Candidatus Microthrix parvicella Bio17-1: one gene and its partner. The protein of the gene in region 2 binds, or shares a complex with, the protein of the main gene of each other region. Links are inferred from orthologs where the notes say so. Each region holds a gene or a part of one and is shown on either strand. Other genes may lie near its edges.

Region 1 (5,677 bases), on a different replicon or contig from region 2:
GTACGAACTGGAGGTACAGGGTATTGAGAAAAAAGAAACCGATCATGGCGAAGAAGGTCACGGTGATCACGGCGCTGCCCACTGCGAAACGCAGGTCGCCAAACAGCTCGAGCGGCAGCATCGGGTGGGCGGCGCTGCGCTGACGTGCGACGAAGCCGAACAGCGTCAGGGCAGCCGTCCCGAAACCGATGAGCACGCCTGGGTTGGTCCAACCCAGGTTGGGGCCCTCGATAATGGCAAACACCAACGCGGTGATGCCGATGAGCGACAGCACGGTTCCCGCCGGGTCGAGTGGCGTGTTGTGGGGATCTCGTGAGTGGGGAGCCAACATGGCGATGGCGATCATCAGGAGGATCACAATGGGGATGTTCACCAGCAGCGCCGAGCCCCACCAGAAGGCCTCAAGCAGGGTGCCGGACACGATCGGCCCGATTGCGGCACCGGCGCCCGCGAAACCGGCCCAGACGGCGATCGCCCGTCGGCGTTCGTCGGGTGGAAACACCGTGGTCACCAGCGACAGCGTGGCGGGCATGACGAAGGCTGCTCCTGCACCCATCACCACGCGACCGGCGATCACCTGGACGGCGCTCGCCGCCAGACCTCCGACGGCCGCGCCGGTGGCGAAGATCGACAATCCGACGAGCAGTGCGTTGCGACGCCCGAAACGGTCACCGAGCGCCCCGGCCATCAACAACAGCCCGGCGAAAACCAGGGCGTAGGAGTCGATGATCCACTGCAGCGCAGAGTTGGAGGCCTCCAGCGATTCCTGAATGGTGGGAAGGGCCACATTCAACCCCGAGACCGACATGACCACCAACGTCAAGGACGCGGCCATCACACCCAGGATCATCCAGCGTCGCTCATGGATGTGAGGATCCTCGTAGAGCGGGGTGTGGGGCGCCGTCACGTGACGGCGCCGCAGCGGGTAATCGGGCCCAAGCGGGTGAACGCGCTCAGGCGAATTCCCGCCGGTCCTTCTCTGGCAGGGGACCGAAGGATTTGGTGAGAATCTCGTCCTGCTCCTGGCGGTGGATCAGCGACGACCCGGTGGCAGGGCTGCCCGAGGCCACCCGACTGACCCGACGGATCTGCATACCGCGGCCTTCGAACGCCTCGTACAAGCGACCCTTGATGCCGTTCCACGGTCCCATGTTTTCGGGCTCCTCCTGCAACCACACGATCTCGTTGCAGTTGGGGTATCGATCAAGTTCGGCCTCGATGGCAGCGAACGGCCATGGGAACAGTTGCTCCACGCGGGCGACTGCCATGGGTACGTTCAGTTGGTTGCGTCGCTCGATTGCTTCGTGGGCCACCTTGCCCGAGGCCAACACCACCCGGGTGACCGTCTCGGGGTCGAGGCCGGAGTCATCGGGCAGCAGCTCGCAGAAGTGGCCGTCCGTGAACTGGGAAATCGGTGATCGGTAACTCTTTGCCCGCAGGCCCGACTTGGGCGTGAAGATGATCAGCGGCTTGTTGCCGTCTCGGTGGATCTGGCGGCGCAGCAGGTGAAAGTACTGGGCGGCGGAGGTGACGTTGCACAACTGGATGTTGTCCTCGGCCGCCAGGATCAGGAATCGCTCGATGCGGGCCGATGAGTGCTCGGGTCCCTGACCCTCGTAGCCGTGGGGCAACAACATCACCAGGTCGGAGGTTTGCTTCCACTTGTCCTCGGCGGCCACCAGGTACTGATCGACGATGATCGAGGCGCCGTTGACGAAGTCGCCGAACTGGGCCTCCCACATCACCAGCGCGTCGGGGTTCTCCACCGAATAGCCATACTCGAAGCCGAGTGCCGCGTACTCCGAGAGCAGCGAGTCGTAGATCCAGAGCTCGGAGCCGTCGGTGGTCAGGGCGCTGAGGGGCAGGTAGTCGTCACCGGTGTGAAAGTCCACCAGGGCCGCGTGGCGCTGAGAGAAGGTACCTCGGCGGCTGTCCTGACCTGCGAGGCGCACCGGGGTGCCCTCGGCCAGCAGCGAGCCGAACGCCAAGGCCTCGCCGAGCGACCAATCGACCTCACCCGCCTCAAACATTTTGCGGCGGGTGTCGAACTGCTTGGCCAGCTTGGGGTGGATGGTGAAGTCGGCCGGTACCGTATTGAGCGCCTCGAAGATGCGGTCGAGCTCGGTGCGGTCAACGCCGGTGGCGACCGGACCGATGACTCCCTCCGGGTTCGGGGGAGCCGGCACCGTGCGTGGTTCCGAAGGTTTGGCCTCCCGGGTGGATTCCAGTGCGTTGGTCAGTTCGGCGTGGTAGGCGTCTGCCGCCTTCTCGGCCTGCTCCAGGCTGATGTGGCCCCGCCCGACCAGCGATTCGGTGTACAGCTCGCGCACCGGCGCCATGTTGTCGATCCGTTGATACATCAGCGGTTGGGTGTAGCTGGGGTCGTCACCCTCGTTGTGGCCGTGCTTGCGGTAGCAGACCATGTCGATCACAACGTCTTTGCCGAACTCGCGCCGGTACTCGTACGCCAGCCGTGCCACGCGCACACACGCCTCGGGGTCGTTGCCGTTGACGTGAAAGATCGGCGCCTGCACCATTTTGGCCACATCGGTGGGGTATTCGGAGCTGCGGGCCGACTCGGGCGGGGTGGTGAAACCCAACTGGTTGTTGATCACCAGGTGGATGGTGCCGCCCGCCTTGTAACCCTTGATGCTGGAGAGGTTGAGCGTCTCGGCCACCACGCCTTGGCCGGCGAATGCCGCGTCGCCATGCACCAGGATGGGCAGCACCGGATACTTGTTCTCGACGTTCTTCGGGATCTGGTCCATTTTGGCCCGGGCGATGCCGAGAACGATCGGGTCCACCGTCTCCAGGTGTGACGGGTTGGCCGCCAGTTCCAGATCGATCACGTTGCCGGCGACCGACTTGAACTGGCCGCGCTGGCCGAGGTGGTACTTCACGTCGCCGGAGCCCTGCACCGCGTCCTCGTCGATGATCTGCTCGAACTCGCCGAACAGGTCCTGGTAGCGCTTGCCGACGATGTTCACCAGCACGTTGAGACGTCCGCGGTGGGCCATGCCCAACACCGCCGAGTCCATGTGATTGGCAGCGGCCAGCGTGAGCACCTCGTCGAGGATCGGAATGGCCGACTCGGCCCCTTCCAGACCAAAACGCTTCTGGCCAAGAAACTTCGTGCCGAGGAACTGTTCGAGCGCATCGGCCTTGTTGAGCAGGTCGAGGATGTGGATCTGCTCGTCGCCGGTCAGGGTGAAGGTTTTTCCGCTCTCCATCTTCTCCTGGATCCAGCGCTTCTCGTCCACCTCCTGCATGTGCATGAACTCGACGCCGATGGTTCGGCAGTAAGCGTTGCGCAGCACCCGGAGGATCTCGCTGAGGGGCAGGCGATCCTGGCCGCCGACGCTGGCGTAGATGCTCCCCGGACCGGTCTGAAACTCGCGGTCGAGGTCCCAGATGGTGAGGCCGTAGGTGACCGGGTCAAGTTCCTCGTGAATCTCGGGGATCTTGGCCGCCAGCGGATCGAGTTCGGCGATGAGGTGGCCGCGGCTGCGGTACATGTTGACCAGCATGGCGATGCTCATCTGCTTCTGGATGAGCCCGCCCAGGTGATCGGCGGGGTTGGAGTCCTGACGCCACTCCACCGCAACGTACGGCACGCCGATGTCGGCGAATATGCGACGGTAAAAATCCTCATCGCCCAGAAGGAGTCGCTCGACGGTTCTGAGGAACGAGCCGGATTCGGCTCCCTGGATCACCCGGTGGTCGTAGGTGGAGGTGAGGGTCAGCACCTTGGAGATGCCCAGGTTGGCGATCGTTTCGGGGTCTGCGCCTTGATAGGCGGTGGGGTAGGCAAGCTTGCCCACCCCGACGATCACCGACTGTCCAGACATCAACCTGGGCACCGACAGCACCGTACCGATCGTGCCCGGGTTGGTCAGGCTGACCAACGCACCCTGGAAATCATCGACGGTCAGCTTGTTGGCCATCGTGCGGTCGACCACGTCGCCATAGGCGTCGACGAATTCGCGGAAGTTCATCGATTGGGCGCCCTTGATCACCGGCACCATCAGCAGGCGCTCGCCACGACGTTCCACATCGATGGCCAGCCCCATGCCGATCTCGCTGTGGCGGGTCACCTGCGGCTTCCCATCGTCGTCCCGGCTGAAGGTCACCGCCATGTCCGGGTGATGGTCGGCGATGGCCCGCACGATGGCGTACCCGATGATGTGCGTGAAGCTGACCTTGCCACCGCGGGTGCGGCCCAGGTGCCCGTTGATGACCCCGCGGTTGACCTCGAGCAGCTTTGCCGGAACATCGCGAACCGAGGTGGCGGTCGGAACCCCGAGTGAGGCCTCCATGTTTTCGGCGATCGCAGCGCCGATGCCCCGGATGGGCTTGGTCTCACCGGTGGCTGCCGGCGGCTTTGGGGGCGCTGCCTGCTTGGGCGGAGCCTGCTTTGGGGGCGCTGCCTGCTTGGGCGGAGCCTGCTTTGGGGCCACCTGCTGTTCGGGAGCCCCATCAGCGACCGGTGCGTTCTGCTGTGAAGGCTGGGCGGAACGACCGGCGCCGTTCGCGGAGCCATCGCCGCCGAAGTACTCGCGCCACTCCTCGGACACCGATGCAGGGTCTTGGTTGTATGCGTCGCGGTACTCGTCCACCAACCAGCTGTTGGGGCCCAGCAGTTCATCAGGTGAGGTGCTCATCAAGGCCGAGCCTACAAACCCGCACCACGCAAGCGGCACCTCCCGATTCCAGTCGGCATCGGCGCCGCTACGGTGGGGCGCCCCGCGTCATCCGATCGGTCTCGTTCGGTCGCCGATTCGCCCCAAGGAGCCTGCAGTGCTGGTCGCCACCTGGAACGTCAACTCGCTCAACGCCCGCATGCAGCGTGTGGAGGAATGGGTTGAGATGGTGCAGCCCGACGTGCTGATGATGCAGGAGACCAAGCTGGCCGATGACAAGTTCCCTCACTTGAGCTTTCAATCGATGGGATATGAGACAGCCCACTTCGGTGAGGGTCGCTGGAATGGCGTGGCCATCATCTCCAAGGTTGGTCTGAGCGACGTCCACAGCGGGTTTCGCGGTGACGATCCGGCGGGCTGGGACCACCCGGCGGAGGCACGGCTGTTGTGGGCAACCTGTGGACCTGTTCGCTGCGCATGCGTCTACGTGCCAAACGGCCGCGAGGTGTCCAACGACCATTACCGATTCAAGCTGGCGTGGCTTGAACGGTTGCGGAGTGATCTTGTGGACGAAGTGGCCGCGGCAGAACACTTCGTCATCGGTGGTGATTGGAACATCGCGCCCACCGATGCCGACGTGTGGGACGTCGGCGTGTTCGACGACAACTCCACCCACGTGTCAGTCCCCGAACGGGACGCGCTGTTGGCGATCACCGACGTCGGCCTGCGTGACACCTTCCGGGAGCGGTACCCCGCCGACGGTGACCTGTACAGCTGGTGGGACTATCGGGGCGGCAACTTTCACAAGCGAAAGGGCATGCGTATCGACTTTCTGCTGTCCAACCCCACGTTGGCCGATGCAGTGGTGAGCGACCTGGTGGACCGCAACGCTCGAAAGGGCACCAAGCCATCCGACCACGCGCCGGTGCTGGCCCTGTACAACCTCGATGGGGGACATCATGAGTAGTGCAGCAACGGGCGACAGTGCGACCGAGGCCGAGGTGGCGAGTACGGCCACCTTCCCGAACTCAAGCACG
Region 2 (5,721 bases):
GATGATGGGGATCAACGTCATCGACGGGTCGCGCGCTGCACCCTCGGCCGGCACCGCCGGCTTTGCGGACTCGCCGTTCGGGTCTTCGCCAACCTGCGCAGCCCGCTCGCGCTCGATCGCCCGATCGAATCCGTCCCGAGCCATCTGATCCATGCCGAAGGTGGCGAACAGCCCCCGCAGCAGGTCATAGGGCGGGAGGTCGCCAAACTCCAACTCGTCCCGGCGAGGCTCGATCTCGGCTTCGACGTACTGACGCACCGCGGCCCTGATCATCTGGTGCTCGTCATTCCACTGATACATCTCGTTCGCTCCTCGGGGGGTCCGACCCTGGCTACGGGGTAACGCTGACGGCTTTGACCTGGCGACCCGCGACGGAAGCGGCGTCCGCAGCCTGCGCGGCATGGTGGGAGCTCCGGGTGAAGGGCGACGACTCGGCGTGAGCGATGCCCGCCTGCGTCGCCATGAGTGCGAATCGGTCGAAGTCGCTCGGAGCCCACCAGTGAGCCACCGGAAGGTGAGCCGCCGTGGGCCGCAGGTACTGACCCATGGTGACGATACTGACACCCACCCCCGCCAGGTCGGTCAGCGTCGAGCCGATCTCAGCCTCGGTCTCGCCAAGGCCAAGCACCATGCCCGACTTCGTCACCAGACCCGCATCGGCGGCACGAGCGAGCACTGCGAGGCTGCGGGTGTAGTCGGCGGAGGGCCGTGCCGCCCGCTGAAGACGGGCCACCGTCTCAATATTGTGGTTCAGCACATCGGGCCGTGCCTCGAAGATGCGGTCGAGCGCGTCGGCGTCGCCCTTACAGTCCGGGATCAGCACCTCGACCCGACAGTGCGGCCTCGCCGCCCGAATCGCCTCGATGGTGGCCGCGAACGCTGCTGCGCCGCCGTCGTCGAGATCGTCTCGCGCCACGGCGGTCACGACTGCGAAGTCGAGCCCCATCGACACGACCGCCTGGGCCACCCGACTTGGTTCGTCGGCATCGAGTGGGGCGGGTCGTCGTGTGTCCACCAGGCAGAACCCGCAGGCCCTGGTGCACCGCTCACCGTTGATCATGAACGTGGCCGTCCCGTCGGCCCAACACTCAGACAGGTTGGGGCAGCCCGCCTCCTCGCACACCGTCACCAGGTCGAGCGACCCGATCTGACGTTTGAGCGCCGTGACCTCCGCGCCGTGTTCGACCCGCGCCCGCATCCATTCAGGCTTGCGTTGCCGATACGGCACCGCTTCGGAAACGCCGGCATCGGCCAGGCGCTTGGACCGCCGGGGTGAGAGGGTCACCGGCGACGGGATCACAGGAGGCAGGGTCGTTGGGGGCAGGGTCGTTGGGGGCAGGGTCGTTGAGGGTGGATCGATGGGCGACGGATCGGCCGTACCTCCATCCGGAGCCGGGCGGCTGAACGGGGCCAGGTCGGTGACGTGGTGACGCCACACCACGTCGGATCGGTCGATCGGCCCGCCACCCCAACGCTGGGCGGCCCGTGCGATGAACGCGTCGGTGGCCTCTTCCAATCCAACGTCGATGCCCTCTGCCGCCAGCGAGGTCACGCCATACTCGGTGATGCCACAGGGCACGATGTGTTCGAAGAACCCAAGGTCGGGGCACACGTTGAGGGCCACGCCGTGCAGCGTGCGGTTGTGCGCCATGCGCACCCCGATGGCGGCGATCTTGCGAGGCCGTTGCCCCGGCCGGGCGATCCAGACACCCGGATAGTCATCCAATCGGGTGGCGCCGGGCAGCCCGAGGTCAGAGAGTGTGTCGATGACCACCTGCTCGACGGTCCGCACGTAGGCCGGCGTGTCCGGCTTGTCACCGGCGCCCCTCCCGGGCAGGGTGAGTACCGGATAGGCCGTGAGCTGACCCGGACCGTGGAACGTGACGTCCCCGCCCCGGTCGGCACGCACCAGTTCGGCGCCGACCGTCGCCGGGTCCACAAGCACGTTGGCAGGGTCGGTGCGAACACCCATGGTGTAGGTCGGCTCGTGCTCCTGACACAGCAGCCAATCGTCGGTGCCACGCAGAGCGAGCGCGTGTTGCAGCGCGTAGGCGTCGCGGTACTTGGTGCGACCCAACCAGCGGACGTGTAACGGGCGGGAACTCATCGCCCGCAACGGCCCGGGAGCGAACTCACAGCTCGGCGGTCCAATCACGTGTCTGGAGGATCTCCTTCATCCGGGCCAGGAACGCTGCCGCATAGGCGCCGTCAAAGGCCCGGTGATCCCATGACATGGTGAGGTTGCCCACCGAATGGATGGCGATGGACTCGTGACCGCGCTGGTCGGTGACCGCCACCGGACGTCGGGTGATGCCGTCGGTCGACAAGATGGCCACCTGGGGCTGATTGATGATCGGCGCCACAAACAGCGATCCAAAGCTGCCGGAGTTGGACAGCGTGAACGTGCCACCAACCAGGTCGTCGGGGCTCAACTGCTTGCTACGCGCCCGGTTGGCCAGGTCGGCGATATCGCGGGCGATCGCACGCAGCCGCTTGTCGGAGGCCTGTCGCACCACCGGGGCCAGCAGGCCCTCGAAGTTGAGATCGACCGCCACCGACAGGTTGACATCACGGTGAACCATCAGGCCGTCGTCGTCGACCGAGGCGTTCATGAACGGGAACTCCTCGATGGCGTCCACAGCGGCCCGGGCGACGAAGGGCAGGTAGGTCAGTGTGACGCCCTCCGACGCCTTGAAGTCGGCACCAAACATGGCCCGGGCGGTTTCGACGCCCTCGTAATCAACCTCGACCGCCGAGATGACGTGTGGCGATGTGTGCTTGGAGCCCACCATGTGTTCGCCGGTGCGGCGACGGATGTTGGAGAAGGGCACCTTGGTGTCCCCCTCGGCCGGCGACATCGGCTGAGGCGTCGGCACCGACGACTGCGGAGTGCTTTGCGGCGCCGGACTTGGGGCTGCGGGCGCCACCGACGGTTGAACGACCGGAGCGGCCTGCGGAGCGGGAGCGGCCTGAGGAGCGGGAGCGGCCTGCGGGGCGCCTTGTCCCCCACGAGCCTCAACGTGGTTCACGGCATCCTCGCGGGTGATTCGTCCGCCCGGGCCGGTGCCCTTCACGTCGGCCGCATCGACGTCGGCATCGCTGAGCAGGCGCCGCACCAGCGGCGACAACAGCGCGCCGCCGGCCGACGCAGCACCGGGGTCGTCACTCTGGCGGTCAGTCTCCTCGCCGGACGCCGGCCGAGGTTGGGTGTCCGTCTGCCGCTCTGGCGGTGCCTGAGCTTCGGGTGCCGAAGACGGTTGTTCTGCAGCGGTCTCCGCAGGGGCCTGCGCTTCCTCCGCTTCGGCAGGCTGCGGCGGGATCGCCTCGTCTGCAACATCGGCGGTCTCCGACGCTTCCCCGTCATCAGCCTGGTCGGTTTCGGCACTGTCGCCTTCCGGTACGGCGCCCTCCCCGACGACGGCGATCACCGTGCCCACATCCACGGTGTCGCCCTCTTCGGCGCGCAGTTCCTGGAGGGTGCCGGCTACTGGGGATGGCACTTCGGTATCGACCTTGTCGGTGGACACCTCAAGCAGAATCTCGTCCTCCGCCACCTCGTCGCCCGGCTGCTTGAACCAGCGGGTGATGGTTCCCTCGGTGACGGACTCGCCCAGTTGGGGCATGGTGACGTCGGACATGTTGAGTGCTCCTGTGATGTGCGATTTGTTGTGTGAATTGAGGGCGCGGGTCGAAACTATCCGTGGAGGCTTCTGCCGGTGAGGGCCAACACCGATTCGCCAAAGAGTTCGGACAGGCTGGGGTGCGGCTGGATGAAGTGAGCGATCTCATCCACCGTGGCCTCCCAATTGACGGCCAGGTAGCCCTGACCGAGTTGCTCGGTGACCCAGGGACCCACCATGTGCACGCCCAGCACCCTGCCACCGGTGCCATCGCCCTGATTCTCGGCGATGATCTTCACCAACCCGTCGGTCGCCCCGATGATTTGGGCACGACTGTTGCCCATGTAGCGATGCGTGGACACCACCACATCAAAACCGGCCTCCTTGGCCGCTGCCTCGGAGTATCCGGCGAAGGCCACTTCCGGTTGGCAGTAGATGGCCCAGGGCACGTTGTGGTAGTCGACCGGCACGGGGTGCTCACCCAAAATGTCACCGATCACGCAGATACCTTCGGCGAAGCCCACATGAGCCAGCTGTGGGGTGGCGATGCAGTCACCGACGGCCCACACGCCGTCCACGGTCGTTCGACAGGTGTCGTTCACCGTGACGAACCCCCGATCGTCGAGTTCGACGCCGGTGCCCTCGGCCAGCAACGTATCGGTGTAGGGCCGCCGACCCACCGAGACGACCACCATGTCGCACTCGATGCTCTCGCCATCGCCGAAGTTGACCGTGGTACCGCCCGACCCGTCGGGGCTGTGCCCGCTGACCTTCACCCCTGCCCGAACAGTGATCTTCTTCTTCTTGAACGACCGCAGAACCTGCTTGGCAACATCCTCGTCCAGGCCGGGAAGGATCTTGGGCATCGCCTCGAGGATGGTGACCTCGGCACCCATGTCGGCCATCGTGGACGCAAACTCGCAGCCGATGGCGCCGCCGCCAATCACAACCGCACGGCGTGGCAGATCGGCAAGCTCGAGAAATTCGTCTGAGGTGCACACCACCGTCCCGTCCGGCTCGAACCCCGGAATGGTTCGCGGCACCGAGCCGGTGGCCAGGATGACCGTGTCGCCTCGCAATGTGCGAGTGCCTCCGTCGGCCAACTTCACGCTGACGCTGCGGTCGGCCTCAAGGCGGCCCGTACCGGACACGGTCTCGATCTTGCGCTTCTTGATCAGGCCGGACAGACCCTTGTGCAACTGGTCGATGACGGTCTGCTTGCGCGTCTGGGTCACCGACCAGTCCACTGTGGCCTCACCGGTGGTGATGCCGAAACGATCGGCACCAAGCACCGTTTGACGCACGTGCGCGGTCTCGAGCAGTTCCTTGGCCGGGATACACCCCCGATGCAGACAGGTGCCGCCCACCTTGTCCTTCTCCACCATGACGATCCGTAGGCCCGCGCTTGCTCCGTACAAAGCGGCGCCATATCCGCCAGGCCCACCCCCGATGATCACCACATCGAAGTTGTCACTGGATTCCTGCTGCGACGCGTCGCTCACGCACCCATCTCCTCGTCACGGGCCGTTTGGCCGACCCAAGGTCGAGACTACCCCGATGGCGTCCGCCAACCGGCCGGCCCTACGTGGTCTGCGGTGCCTGACCGTTCAGCCCTGACCGGCGACCATGACCACCTGGGTGACGAAGGCCGCCACGATCAACACACCACAGAGGACGGCTGCGATGATGAGGCGCTTGGTACTCACAGGTTGAACGCTAGCGCCGCTGCCCGGATCCCTCCAGGCTGGTAGAGTCTGGGAGTGGTTCAAGTAGCTCGGTGGGGCACCCGGTCGGACCCCGAGCCGGTGGGCCGCTCTGCAGAATCAGCCGCTCGCCGGCTGACCTACATGTCATCACTCGATGGTCTGAGGGCGTTGGCGGTGATCGGCGTGATCATCTATCACGCCGAACCCAGCCTCCTGCCCGGCGGGTTCCTGGGCGTCGACGTGTTCTTTGTCATCAGCGGTTACCTGATCACCGCCCTGCTCCTACGTGAACATGCTTCGACGCACCACATCGACATGCGGAGGTTCTGGCGGCGACGAGCCCGCCGACTTGGGCCCGCGCTGCTGGTGATGTTGTCGGTGGTTGTGGTCGTGGG

What was found.
Region 1: MPARV_RS0102885 (region 2) and MPARV_RS0110305 share a complex: the UniProt entries of both Escherichia coli proteins name them as parts of the 2-oxoglutarate dehydrogenase (OGDH) complex. The link is inferred for Candidatus Microthrix parvicella Bio17-1 from one-to-one orthologs.

Annotation. Positions count from the first base shown.
Region 1 is NZ_AMPG01000002.1:441,479-447,155, reverse strand. The notes cover bases 754-5,028. They hold MPARV_RS0110305 (multifunctional oxoglutarate decarboxylase/oxoglutarate dehydrogenase thiamine pyrophosphate-binding subunit/dihydrolipoyllysine-residue succinyltransferase subunit), read right to left. Parts: upstream 4,662-5,028; coding sequence 954-4,661; downstream 754-953. Other genes in these bases: MPARV_RS0110300 (exodeoxyribonuclease III), read left to right, coding at 4,798-5,028; MPARV_RS0110310 (MFS transporter), read right to left, coding at 754-907. Outside these bases: more of MPARV_RS0110310, read right to left, coding at 1-753; more of MPARV_RS0110300, read left to right, coding at 5,029-5,607; MPARV_RS22675 (PaaI family thioesterase), read left to right, coding at 5,600-5,677. UniProt on the Escherichia coli protein: E1 component of the 2-oxoglutarate dehydrogenase (OGDH) complex which catalyzes the decarboxylation of 2-oxoglutarate, the first step in the conversion of 2-oxoglutarate to succinyl-CoA and CO(2).
Region 2 is NZ_AMPG01000001.1:587,224-592,944, forward strand. Bases 1,386-4,226 are described here. They hold MPARV_RS0102885 (dihydrolipoamide acetyltransferase family protein), read right to left. Parts: upstream 3,639-4,226; coding sequence 2,133-3,638; downstream 1,386-2,132. Other genes in these bases: lpdA (dihydrolipoyl dehydrogenase), read right to left, coding at 3,695-4,226. Outside these bases: MPARV_RS0102875 (acyl-CoA dehydrogenase family protein), read right to left, coding at 1-300; lipA (lipoyl synthase), read right to left, coding at 332-1,285; more of lpdA, read right to left, coding at 4,227-5,122; MPARV_RS0102900 (acyltransferase family protein), read left to right, coding at 5,381-5,721. UniProt on the Escherichia coli protein: E2 component of the 2-oxoglutarate dehydrogenase (OGDH) complex which catalyzes the second step in the conversion of 2-oxoglutarate to succinyl-CoA and CO(2).